One region of the Coprobacillus cateniformis genome, then DNA from elsewhere that is predicted to be linked to it. Evidence: a T-box and tRNA genes for the amino acid it is inferred to sense, from the RefSeq annotation. Region 1 holds a T-box; the other holds one or more tRNA genes.

The links. A T-box is a leader RNA that pairs with one kind of tRNA and senses whether it is charged. The one in region 1 lies ahead of asnS (asparagine--tRNA ligase), so its partner is inferred to be a tRNA-Asn.
Region 2: it has a tRNA-Asn gene. The T-box ahead of asnS (asparagine--tRNA ligase) is inferred to sense a tRNA for this amino acid. The anticodon was not compared.

Annotation. Positions count from the first base shown of each region.
Region 1 is NZ_WSNW01000001.1:2,780,145-2,786,972, forward strand. Features, by position in the region: gene tsaB (tRNA (adenosine(37)-N6)-threonylcarbamoyltransferase complex dimerization subunit type 1 TsaB) at 1-291, shown strand, start outside; gene rimI (ribosomal protein S18-alanine N-acetyltransferase) at 282-731, shown strand; gene tsaD (tRNA (adenosine(37)-N6)-threonylcarbamoyltransferase complex transferase subunit TsaD) at 728-1,735, shown strand; gene GQF29_RS13635 (redox-sensing transcriptional repressor Rex) at 1,737-2,375, shown strand; T-box leader at 2,421-2,632, shown strand; gene asnS (asparagine--tRNA ligase) at 2,672-4,057, shown strand; gene GQF29_RS13645 (metallophosphoesterase family protein) at 4,202-5,665, shown strand; gene GQF29_RS13650 (D-2-hydroxyacid dehydrogenase) at 5,662-6,828, shown strand, end outside.
Region 2 is NZ_WSNW01000001.1:1,412,882-1,419,709, forward strand. Features, by position in the region: gene GQF29_RS07165 (flavin reductase) at 1-124, opposite strand, end outside; gene GQF29_RS07170 (aspartate aminotransferase type Ic) at 289-1,569, shown strand; tRNA gene GQF29_RS07175 (tRNA-Gln) at 1,735-1,810, shown strand; tRNA gene GQF29_RS07180 (tRNA-Val) at 1,815-1,890, shown strand; tRNA gene GQF29_RS07185 (tRNA-Thr) at 1,916-1,991, shown strand; tRNA gene GQF29_RS07190 (tRNA-Tyr) at 1,997-2,080, shown strand; tRNA gene GQF29_RS07195 (tRNA-Lys) at 2,087-2,162, shown strand; tRNA gene GQF29_RS07200 (tRNA-Leu) at 2,184-2,272, shown strand; tRNA gene GQF29_RS07205 (tRNA-Gly) at 2,278-2,351, shown strand; tRNA gene GQF29_RS07210 (tRNA-Asn) at 2,359-2,434, shown strand; tRNA gene GQF29_RS07215 (tRNA-Glu) at 2,438-2,513, shown strand; gene GQF29_RS07220 (CD3324 family protein) at 2,745-3,017, shown strand; gene GQF29_RS07225 (bis-aminopropyl spermidine synthase family protein) at 3,102-4,250, shown strand; gene speD (adenosylmethionine decarboxylase) at 4,204-4,593, shown strand; gene GQF29_RS07235 (penicillin-binding transpeptidase domain-containing protein) at 4,629-6,629, opposite strand; gene tnpA (IS200/IS605 family transposase) at 6,827-6,828, opposite strand, start outside.

The DNA of each region.
Region 1 (6,828 bases):
GTATCAGTCATTGATGCACGAAGTCAGAAAGTTTTTGTTTGTGCTTATCAGAATGGTCAGGCGTTAGGTGAAGAACAGTTGCTTGCGATTAAAGATTTTGATGAATTTATGAAAACTTATGAAGGATATCAGGTTGTAGGACAATGTGAAGTTGTTAAACTTCCTTTGGCTGAGGTTAATTTAGGACAGAATCTTTATGAGTTATCACAAAAAATTGAACCTATTGAAAATGTAGATGCGTTAGTTCCTTGCTATTTAAAAGATGTTGAGGCAAAACAAATATGCTTATAAGAGCAATGGATATAAATGATTTAGAGAGAATTGTTGAGTTAGAACATATTCTTTTTACATCAACTTGGGATGTTTCGGATTTCATGTACGAAATTTTAGAAAATCAATTTTCATATAATTTTGTTTTAGAAGTAGATGAGCAGATTGTTGGGTATGTAGGTGTTTGGATTATGTATGAACAATCGCAGATTACAACAGTAGGAATTGATCCTGATTATCAGGGGCAAGGTTATGGGAGACTATTAATGGAAGAGATGCTTGCCTTAGCAGTTTCTCAAGGTTGTGAAGTTATGAGTTTAGAAGTGCGTGTTTCCAATCATAAAGCTATTTCTTTATATAAAGGTCTGGGCTTTGAAAATCAGGCAATACGTAAAAATTATTATCAAGATAATCATGAAGATGCTTATTTAATGGTCAAAAGATTGGAGGGACAAGAATGAGTTTAATACTTGCAATTGAATCAAGTTGTGATGAAATGTCAGTAGCTATTTTAAAAGACAAGCGAGAATTGTTATGTAATGTTGTCGCATCACAAATTGATACACATCGTTTATATGGTGGAGTTGTACCAGAAATCGCAAGTCGTATGCATGTCGAATGTGTTTCAACTGTTTTAAAAACAGCTTTAAACGAAGCTGATGTTAATATGAATGATATAGATGCAATTGCTGTTACAAAAGGACCTGGATTAGTTGGGTCTTTACATGTTGGAATGCAGGCTGCAAAAACATTGGCTTTGGCTTATCATAAACCGTTTATTGGTGTTCATCATATTGCTGGACATATTTATGCCAATGAATTGGTCGAAGATATTGAATACCCTTGTCTATGTCTGGTTGTAAGTGGAGGACATAGTGAACTTGTTTATATGAAAAGTGAATTTTCTTTTGAAGTCATTGGCCAAACTTTAGATGATGCAATTGGTGAAGCATATGATAAAGCGGGCAGAGTTTTACACTTGCCATATCCTGGGGGACCAGTTATTGATAAAATGGCTGCTAGTGGTCAACACACATATGATTTACCATTACCATTAAATGATGATTCATATAATTTCTCATTTAGTGGATTAAAGTCAGCAGTAATTAACTTATGTCATAATGCTGCTCAACGTGGTGAAGATATTGTTCCTGCTGATTTGGCGTGTTCGTTTCAGGAAGTTGCTTTAGATGTATTGGTATCTAAAACAATAAAGGCTGCTAAAGATTATCAAGTGAAAGAGATTATAGTGGCAGGTGGTGTGAGTGCAAATAGAGGATTAAGGAAGAAATTAACTGCTGATAGTCCAATAAAAGTTTTATTTCCACCAATGGCCTATTGTACTGATAATGCTGCTATGATAGCTTCAGCAGCCAGAGTGATGTATGAACATCAGCAATTCTCGTCTCTTGACTTAAGTGTCAAACCGTCATATGATTTAGAAGAAGAAAGTATTGGTGAATAATATGGTAAATAAACATCAAAAAATATCAAAGGCAACGATGTCACGTTTCCCTAGATATCTTAAGGCGTTGCGCAATATGCAACATGAAGGAAAAGAACATTTTTTATCTAGTGAATTGAGTGAAGCAACTGGAATTTTAGACACAACAATTCGTAGAGATTTTGGTTTTTTAACTGATAAAGAATCTTTAGGAAAAAGAGGTATTGGTTATGATACAAAAGAAATCATTAATATTTTAAATAATGTTCTAGGATTAGGATTAGATGAATCTATTATATTGATTGGTGTAGGGAATTTGGGAAGTGCAATTTTAAAATATAATAGATGGCAATATACAGTTGGAAAGATTGTTTGCTGTTATGATCAAGATCAAAATAAAGTAGGAGAACGCTTTGGAGTCAAATTAAATCATATTGATGATTTGGAGAAAACATTTCCAGAAGGATGTAAGATTGCTATTTTGGCAATTAGTGATCAGGTTCAAGAAACAGTTGATCGTTTAATGGCATTAGGTGTTAAGGGGATTGTAGATTTCACACATAGCCATTTTACCGTTCATGATGATGTTGTGGTGCAAACTGTCGATGTTGTTGTAGCAATTCAAGAACTTGTCTTAAAAATGCATGCAAATGATGAATAATTATGAAAAAGTATTGAAATATTCATCAAAAGGTGTTAATAATACTAATAAGCAATGATTTGAGAACATATTTTTATCAGTATCTTAAGCGAACTTTGGATGGTGTAAGCAAAGTAGATATCAAAAATATGGAACACTCAATGAGCAGGATAGGAGAAATAAGAGTAGACTATCCCGTTAGGCTGCGTTAAAGCTTCAGAGTGCATAATTGAGAGATTATGAATGAGGATGGTACCGCGATATAAGTCGTTCCTTAACAGGAATGGCTTTTTATATTATACAAAGGAGGAAGAAAGATGTTTGAATTTATGACAGTAAGAGAACTCTATGAAATGGTGATGTCAGGTGCAGAGTTCGAAACAGAAAGCTTGGAGTATGTAGAATTAGATGGTTGGGTACGTACAAATAGGGATAATGGAAAAGTTGGTTTTTTGGCTTTGAATGATGGAACTTATTTTAGAAATTGTCAAATTGTTTATCTGAAGGAAACTTTAGAAGATTATGATACAATTAAACACATTAGTACAGGAAGTGCTATACGTGTATTAGGTAAATTCAAGTTAACGCCAGAGAGTAAGCAGCCTTTTGAAATAGAGGCTACACAAATTGTTGTAGAGGGTGCTTGTGATGATGATTTTCCATTACAAAAGAAAAGACATTCTTTTGAGTATATGAGAGAAATTCCACATTTAAGACCAAGAGCAAACACATTCTATGCAATATTTAGATTACGCAGTGTATTATCAATGGCCATTCATGAATTTTTTCAATCACAGGGATTTGTTTATGTGCATACACCATTAATTACTGGAAATGATGGTGAAGGTGCTGGAGAAATGTTTAGAGCAACAACGATTGATAATACTGATTTTGATAAAGATTTCTTTGGTAAAGAAGCTTTCTTGACAGTCACTGGTCAATTACATGTTGAAGCTTTCTGTATGGCATTTAGAGATGTTTATACTTTTGGACCAGCATTTAGAGCTGAAAATTCAAATACATCACGTCATGCAAGTGAATTTTGGATGATTGAACCTGAAATTGCTTTTGCTGATTTAGAAGATGATATGGATTTAATTGAGGATATGGTCAAATTCTGTATTGATTATGTTTTAGAGAATGCTCCTGAAGAAATGAAGTTCTTTGCACAAATGATTGATAAAGAGTGTATTGAACGTATAACACATGTTCGTAATAGTGATTTCAAACGAATGACATATACAGAAGCTGTTGAAATATTAGAAAAAGCTGATGTTAAATTTGAAAATGAAGTCAAATGGGGTATGGATTTAAATAGTGAACATGAACGCTATATTTGTGAACAAGTTATTGGAGGTCCTGTTTTCTTAACAGACTATCCTAAAGAAATCAAAGCTTTCTATATGCGCTTAAATGATGATAATAAGACTGTTGCTGCTTGTGACTTGCTTGTTCCAGGAATTGGTGAGTTGGTTGGTGGAAGTCAACGTGAAGAGAGATATGATGTTTTGGAAAGAATCATGGAAGAAAAAGGAATGGCGAAGGATGGTTTACAATGGTATATGGATTTACGTAGATATGGTGGCTGTAAACATGCTGGCTTTGGATTAGGATTTGATCGTTTCTTAATGTATTTGACTGGTATGCAAAACATTCGAGATGTAGAACCATTCCCAAGAACACCTAGAAATTTAAAATTTTAAATGATCTATAAGACTAAAGAATAGAGTTGTTCTTTAGTCTTTTTAGAGAATAAATCTGAAATACTTCAGTTCAATTTGAATTTGAGATACTTCGTCTTTTTCTACATATTTATGGATATTTAGTGTATAATAGGTCACAGAGAGGTGAGAATATTGCGCGATATTGATTTTATAAACACTTTTTTTAATATAATTTATCAAAATGAAACTGCGTATATGCGTGATATCGTTTCATCATATGAATATTTATATGGCTTTCGTCAATGGTTAAAGAAGCGTGGGATAATATGTGATTCTTTAGAAAGAATACAAGAAACTGACTATACATTTTTCTCCAAACGTATCAAAGTTGGAGATATGGAGCATATCTTACGTTATCCTTTTCTTGATGGAATTCAAAAACTAGCTGATCAATATGCCCAAAAGACACATGTTCTTTACATACCTGGATATAATGGAGAAGAACTACTCAATATTCATTTTCAGGAGTATAAAGATGTTTATTTTTATGCAATTGAAGAGCCTTTTGAACGCAAGGATTTATCATTTTTTGATCCGTTCCCAGCTTTTTTCTGTGCAATGAATCATGCTGATTTATGGCCCGGTATTTTGATTTTTAATGATACACAACAAGTTTTTTCAGCATTGACATCCCAAACAGAATTCAAGAAATTAATTGATTATATTGATCAAAAAGTGAATTTGTTTGATGTTTATAATGATAATAAAGATGATTCATACTATATTCAATTAAGTGATTTGCACTTAGGTAAAAACAAAAGACAAAAGGGTTTGATTCAATTATATAATTCATTAGATTTTATCATGCCTTATTTACAAACAGATCAACAGATAAAAGTACTAATTACGGGAGATCTTATGGAATCACCGAATCGTAAAAATATGTATTTAGCAAATGATTTTATGAACAGTTTAAAAAAACGGTATAAAGCAAATGTTACATTTATACTGGGTAACCATGATGTCATTGTTCATGGTTTTAATATGGCTAGGAATCAAAAGAGTAAAGTGATTGCTTATTTATTAGGTGAAAACATAAAAGTATTAGAAAAAGAAAAGATGATTTTAATTAAAATGGATACAACCAGTGAAGGGAATCTTGCGAGAGGAAAAATTGGGCAAAGACAGTTAGATGAAATAGATGATGAATTAGAAGCCATTGATCATTTAGAAGACTATACAATGCTTGTGATGTTACATCATCATGTCTATCCTTTAAGTAAGGCACAATTTATTAAAACCAAATGGCACGAAAAGACGTTTATCAATAGAATTGTGGAAACATCAAAGGTTTTAGTCGATGCACCTTTATTAATAGAATGGTTACAAAAAAGAAATATTCATTATGTTTTTCATGGACATAAGCATTTACCTTATTTTAGATGTAAGGATGAGTGCTATTATATAGGTGCAGGAAGTGCAACTGGCGGATTAAAGGAAAGTCAAAGTCGTTATATTTCATATAATATAGTCAAATATAATACAATGGAAAAGAAGATGAAGACTTGTATTATTTTTTATGATGATAAAGCGAAAGCTGAAAGGCAAAGAGTAGAGGTTTATATATTTAGGGAGGAAAAAGAATGAAGATTGTAGATAAAATGAAAGATGAAGATTTAGGAGTGGCATTAATATATAATTTTACGAAAGGATATCAAAAAGCAGTACCAATGGAAATGTATGATATTGTTTTACCATTATTATATAATGATACTTTTAGAAATGAGATTTTAAACCATCATTCCTTTCATGATTGTTTATTAGCTTGTGCTTCAAAAGATGAAAATTTTAAAGAAAATGTTTTATCTGCTTTAGAAGATTATAAAACAATGACTTCTAAAGCTTTAGGTATTGCAATGATTCAGCATATTTTAAATTTTCAGATTGTTGATCAGACGATGTGTGGGTTACCTTTAGAAACACATATATTAGAACTTAATGAAGCGTTAAAATTAGGTGAAATGTTACAAAACTTAAAATATCATGATGTGAAGGGAATGTTAAAGAAAAATGATAAGAAGATTGTCATTTTACAAAGTGCTTCTGTTGGTTATGATGTTGATTTATCAAGATTTGAATCTTTAGGTGATGTTGTTATGTATGAAGATACAACTCAAGATCAAATTCGTGAAAGAATAAAAGATGCTCATATTGTTATTACAAATAAAAATATATTGAATGAATCAGTGTTGAAGGGAATGCATCAATTACAATTGATTTGTTTATTTGCGACTGGAACGAATAATATTGATTTAGAATATTGTCGTCAACAGGGGATCAAAGTTGCAAATGTAAAGGGATATTCAACGGATACTGTTGCTCAGCATACAATCGCATTATTAATGCATCTGATTGAAAAGAATGCAATGTATGATAAATATGTGAAGTCTAAAGAATATGCATTAAGTGGACGCTTTAGTTATTTTGATGAAGTATTTCATGATGTTTCTTCATTAACTTGGGGGATTGTTGGATTGGGTGATATTGGTAGAAAAGTGGCTTTCATTGCGACTGCAATGGGAGCAAAAATTCAATATTATTCAACAAGTGGGCAGAATGCAACAAGTGATTATCAGCAAGTTGATTTTGAAACTTTATTAAAGAGTTCTGATATTATTAGTATTCATGCTCCATTAAATGAAAAAACAAAATATTTATTTAATGAAGATGCCTTAAGAAAGATGAAAGATAATGCTTATCTTATTAATGTTGGACGTGGTGGGATTATTGAAGAGAAAGCCTTAGTCAAG
Region 2 (6,828 bases), 1.4 Mb from region 1:
CTTGTGATGGTTCTGCTGTCACTTGTGTCATTGTATTAATGACACAGCCACTTTCCTGATTATCGTTTTTTGAAGTCACAATATATAATCCATAACTGAGTTTAAAAAATGCTTTTGAATCCATATTTCATACCTCCTTATAAGGATTATACCACAATTTATAGATTATAAATAGTAATTATTCCTATTTATGTTATTTTTATTAACTTATGTTTATTAGAGATTGATTTTTATGTACTGAAAGAGTACAATTACCTCGATTAATATGTAAAAAGAGAGGGATATATCATGAAGATGTATAAAGACATGAATCATGAAGAATTAGTTTCTTTACATGATGATTTATGTAAGCAATATGAGCAGGTTAAAGCAAAAGGTTTGAAGTTAAATATGGCGAGGGGAAAGCCGGATGTCAATCAGTTACTTTTATCTACTGATATATTGGATGTCATTAATAGTCATTATGACTTTGGAAGTCAATATGAATATTGTAATTATGGTATTTTGGATGGTATTGATGAAGCTAAAGAATTTTTTGCAAAGATGTTAAACACTTCTTCTCAAAATGTTATTGTTTATGGAAATTCTAGTTTAACAATTATGTTTGATCAAATTAGTCGAGGTTATACCCATGGCTATTTAGGAGAGAAACCATGGTGCCAATTAGATAAAATTAAATTCTTATGCCCTGTTCCTGGATACGATCGCCATTTTGCTATAACAGAACATTTTGGCATTGAAATGATTAATATTCCTATGCATGAAAATGGTCCAGATATGGACCTTATTGAAAAATATGTTCAAACTGATGAAAGCATTAAAGGCATTTGGTGTGTTCCTCAGTATTCCAATCCAACTGGCATAACATATTCTGATGAGGTTGTAGAACGATTTGCAAATTTGAATCCTGCAGCAAAAGATTTTAGAATCTTTTGGGATAATGCATATTTAGTTCACCATTTATATAATGATAAACAAGAACATGTTAAAAATCTTATAAAAGCTTGCCAGGAGGCTGGACAGCCAAATCTCGTTTTTGAATTCTGCTCAACATCTAAAGTCACTTTACCAGGTTCAGGTGTTGCAGCATTGGCAACATCACTTGAAAATAAAGAGGATATTTTAAAACACATGTCTATTCAATGTATTGGATATGATAAATTAAATCAATTAAGACATGTAGAGTATTTTAATAAAATTGAAAGTATAGATACACATATGCAAAAACAGGCAAGTCTATTAAAGCCTAAATTTGAAGCTGTTTTAAATATTTTTGAAAGAGAACTTGAACCATTAGGAATTGCTGAATGGACTAAACCATTAGGAGGATACTTCATTTCCTTTATGGCAATGGAAAACTGTGCAAAAGCTATTGTACAAAAATGTAAAGAAGCGGGCACACTCCTAACAACAGCTGGAGCAACTTATCCATATGGTCAAGATCCTCATGATGCTAACATTAGAATTGCTCCTTCTTTCCCAAAATTAGAAGAATTAAAACAAGCAACAGAATTATTTGTTCTTTGTGTTAAGTTGATAAGTGTAGAAAAATTATTAGAAAAGGCATAATTTATGTCTTTTTTATTTTGAAATATGAGGAATAATTCTAGTTTTAATGTGTATAATAAGGATGGTTTTTCAATAAAAGGGATGATTTAAACATTTTTTAGGAAAATTTGAATAAAGATATTGACTAAAACGCAGAAAATTGTTATATTATATGAGCATGATTATTGGGATATAGCCAAGCGGTAAGGCAACAGACTTTGACTCTGTCATCTCCCTGGTTCGAATCCAGGTATCCCAGCCAATATGGAGGTTTAGCTCAGTTGGGAGAGCATCTGCCTTACAAGCAGAGGGTCAGCGGTTCGAGCCCGTTAACCTCCACCATTCTATAAAACATAACAAAATATTTGCCGGCTTAGCTCAATTGGTAGAGCAACTGACTTGTAATCAGTAGGTTGAGGGTTCAAGTCCTTTAGCCGGCACCAGTAATGGGGAGGTAGCGAAGTGGCTAAACGCGGCTGACTGTAACTCAGTTCCTTTCGGTTCGGTGGTTCGAATCCGCCCCTCCCCACCATTACAGGACCCGCTAGCTCAGTCGGTAGAGCATCTGACTTTTAATCAGAGGGTCAGGCGTTCGAGTCGCCTGCGGGTCACCATCTTAAAAATGAATAGTGCATGCCCAGGTGGCGAAATTGGTAGACGCACAGGACTTAAAATCCTGCGGACCTTAAAATCCGTGCCGGTTCGACTCCGGCCCTGGGCACCATTCATGCGGGTGTAGTTCAATGGTAGAACTTCAGCCTTCCAAGCTGACTACGTGGGTTCGATTCCCATCACCCGCTCCATTGATTTGCTTGAATAGCTCAGTTGGTAGAGCAATCGGCTGTTAACCGATCGGTCGTAGGTTCGAGTCCTACTTCAAGCGCCATGTGGCCTGTTGGAGAAACGGTTAACTCACATGCCTTTCACGCATGCATTCACGGGTTCGAATCCCGTACAGGTCACCATTTGATAACGAGCGATCATATTGATCGTTTTTTTTATTTATATTTTTATTGAAAATCGTTATCCTTGACAACAATCAACTACCCTTTTATAATTGAAAAGCGTAATAGAAAGGAGTATTCTATGAATAAATTATCGAAACTGGGGTTAACTCTGTAAGCAAAAGCTATTTACAGAGTCTCATGATAGCTTTTGTTTACGACTAGATAAATGTTTATTTAGGAGGAAACAACATGAGCTATAGAAAAGCAACTGACATATTACCCATTGAGATATTACAAGTTATACAAGAATATGTAGATGGTGATTATCTTTATATTCCAAAAAAGAAAGAGAATATTAAAGAATGGGGTACAAATACAAAAACTAAAGAGTATACAATGCAAAGAAATAAAGAAATCTTTGAAAAATATGTACAAGGATATTCAACTATTCAATTAGCAACTCTTTATTATTTATCTCATAAAACAATACAAAGAATAATACGTCAACAAAGAAGCGCATAAGGCGCTTTTTTGTTTCTTAAATAAGTTTGAGGTCGTAATACTACCATATTCATGTTTTACTTAAAAACAAGGAGGTTTAAGTTCATGAATCTTGTAGACACTATATACAACAAAGTACTTTTACGTGAGGGCAAAAGAAAAATCGAAGACTATCTTTTAGAAATACGATTATTTTCATATAATTCTTCAAAGCAATTAGCCCAAACATTATCTATCCCAATCCCTATTATTGTTGCTATAAAAAAGGAGTTACAATCACTAAATATTTTAGAAAAGGGGAGCGGATTTTCTTTAACTAAATCTGGAATCGAAATCATCGATTTAAGTTTTCATATAAAAGCTCTTAATTTAAAACACTATCATTATTTATCTAACACATCGGCATTAGAAATCATGACAAAATTTTCTTGGCTTCTAGATTACTTTAACAACCGTCCAAGTGCTGATGTCACAATTGACCAAGCAAAATGCACACTAGAATCCGCTATCAAAAGAGTACAATATATGTTAAAAAAAGAAAAATTGCTTCATCGAAACATTCTCTGTCTAGGTGATGACGATTGTATGAGTATTATTATTGCCACATTTAATGCATATATATTTACAAATCATTCTGAAAAAAATATTCATGTGTTAGATAAAGATATTCGTATTTTAAACTATATTAAACAAAGTCCACCATATATTCAAAAACAAATTCATGTAGATGTATGTGACTTTAGAGACACTTTGGAAAATAGATTCCAAAGAACTATGGATATTGTTATTATGGATCCACCATATACGATTAATGGAATAACCCTCTTTTTATCCAGAGCTATTTTATGTTTAAAACACGAGGAAAATCTATCATGTTATGTATCATTTTTTAAAATGGATTACCAATTTCTGTACACAATTCAAAAATTATGGGTAGAAAATCATATCCTTCTTCTAGATATGATAATTGGTTTTAATCAATATGAAGGAGGTAGCATTCTAGGTAGTCAGAGTGATTTTTACCATCTCATAACGACAGACAAAACTACAGTTCCTTTAATTGATAATAAGGCAATGATTTATACTGGCAAAAGAAACCCTACAACCCGCTCATATCAATGCAAAAAATGCAAGAAAATATATAAAATTAATGAGAAATCTAAATTTAATACAATTGAAGAATTAAAAAAGGAAGGATGTGAAAAATGTGGAGGAGATAGATTCTGTTTATACAAAAGAGTTAGAAATTTGTAAAAGAGTAGGCAAAGAAGTATGCATCGATGTTTCACAATGCCAGTTAAATAAGAAAGATCTTACTATTTTATTACATCAAATATCCAAACTTATGAATACAACTGTCCTCAGTATTCATAGTCACTCATTCACACCCCAAGGAGACACTATCATGGCCATCATAGCAGACTCCCATATCGCTATTCATACATGGCCAGAATATAAATATGTAGCAATTGATATTTTTTCATGTAAACAAAATATTCCTGATAACATTTTTTCATACATCAGTAATTTCTTTGAGACAGAAGATATAACTTATCATACACTCTTTAGAAAAGTTCATTTTAACAATGATAAATAAGACGATATTAAAAAGATCACTTCACATTGTGATCTTTATTTATTTAAATATTCATTTAACGGAGCTTTCATACGATTTGTTACATAATTGCTACCACCACGTCCTTTAACATCTTCAACCATTGTCGAAATAACAATCGGCTGAGATGAATCAGTAGTCATAACAGTAAACCAGCCAACTTCTGTACCTTCAGTATCATCTTGTGAATCTTTAATTTCGCCTGTTCCCGTTTTCCCAGCTAAAACAACATTTTTGTTATAGAAAGAATGTCCAGTTCCATTTTTATCACTAATAACTTGAATTAAATCTTCTTTGATTTCGTTAGCAACATCTTTTGAAAATGGTTGAGCCCATACTGAAGATTCCGTTGTTTTTACAACATGTGGTGCCATCATTTTTCCTTCATTCACAAATGCTCCATAGACTGATGCCATTTGTACAGGATTCAACAAGATTTGTCCTTGTCCATACCCACTATCTGCAATTTGTATTTCATCCTTGAAATCACCACTACTATATTGTGATTTATTCAATGATAACTCAAAAGGAATTTCTTCACCAATCTTTAAAGATTTGTATCCTTTTACCAAATTATCCGCACCAATCTCTAATGCTGCCTTTGCAAAATAAACATTATCTGAATAAACCAGTCCATTTTTAAGATTATTAGGCGTTGGAGCATGTAATGTTGTGACATAATAACTTCCCCAGCTTGAATCTTTTTGCCATTTCATAGCTGATGAGAAATCCTTTGCAGGATCCAATGACTTTGTCTCTAAACCTATTGCAGCAGTTATTGGTTTCATACATGAACCAGGAACCCATGTTGATCTAAAACGATTTAATAACGGCTTATTTTTATCATCATTTAATGCATTCCATTGACTTGTGCTCATCCCCAAAATAAAATCATTGCTAGAAAATGTTGGTGTACTTACCAAAGCCAAAACTTCACCAGTTTTTGGATTCATTGCAACTGATGCACTCTTATCATTTTGGAATTGATTATATAAACTTTTTTGCAATGTTATATCAACAGTCAAAGTCATATCTTTCCCATCTTCTCTTAACTGTCGTGCAATTGATGCCTTACGTTCACCACTATCATCTTGTATATAAATTTCAATACCATCTTTCCCTTTCAAATCTTTTTCGTAAGCGGCTTCAATTCCGCTACGTCCAATATAAGAATTTTCAGTATATCCTTCTCCTTTATGCTTATCTAAGTCCTCTGCTGTTACCTTCTGCATATAACCCACTAAATGTGATGTTACTTTTCCATATGGATATGAGCGTATATTTGTTGTAGTTAACTTCACTCCAGCAATAGCTAATAAATCATTCTCTAAATTCTTATCATCTTTAGAAATTGTCTTTAATGGAACAAAAGAATCATCTTTAATCCAAGATGCACTCATTGTTTTTTGTATACCTTCTTTTGTTAGATCTAACAGTTTGGCTATCTTATCATAATCATTTTCACCATTCAATTTACCACGAACCAGTCCAACTGAATACGCTTCACCTTTTCCAGCCAAAACAGTGCCATTTCGATCTAAAATTCTTCCTCTTTGAGCCTTGTCTTCAACGATACGCACTTTATCAGTGCTTCCTAAATCAGGATATATAAAGGAATCATTCCATATAATTTTATCATCTTTGAATTGTGTTGTATTTTCAAACTCTGTTGATCCAGCAACCGTTTTCATATTGACAGTATAAGTTATTTTATCACCATCAGTAGAAACAACATCAATATTTATATCAGTCACTTCCATTCCATCATAAATATTTTTATTACGTTTTATAAAAGCTTCCTTTGTATATGTGGATTTTGCATCATCACTTATCATTGCATACATTTCATCATATTTTTGATTATTAATTTTTGCATAAAAATCTTTCAAGTTCTTTTCTTTACCATCACCACTTAATAAAAAGAATACAAAAAAACCAATCAGTATAACACCAATAACTGCTCCCCCAATAATTATAAGTTTCTTTTTATTGTTGTTATTTACATATACATCATACATTAGGTTCCCCTCCTTATTTTACAAATTAAGTATAGCACGTTCTTTCCATTTGATAAACAAAAATAAAAACCACGTCTAAAAGGCGTGGTTTTCTCTGCGGCTATAAGCCTTTGCTACTTGCTCGCGTCTCAAGGCGCTGCTTTCACTTCGCTCAAGCTATCGCTTTTGACTCTCGCTATCCCTCAAAGGGATTTTTTCT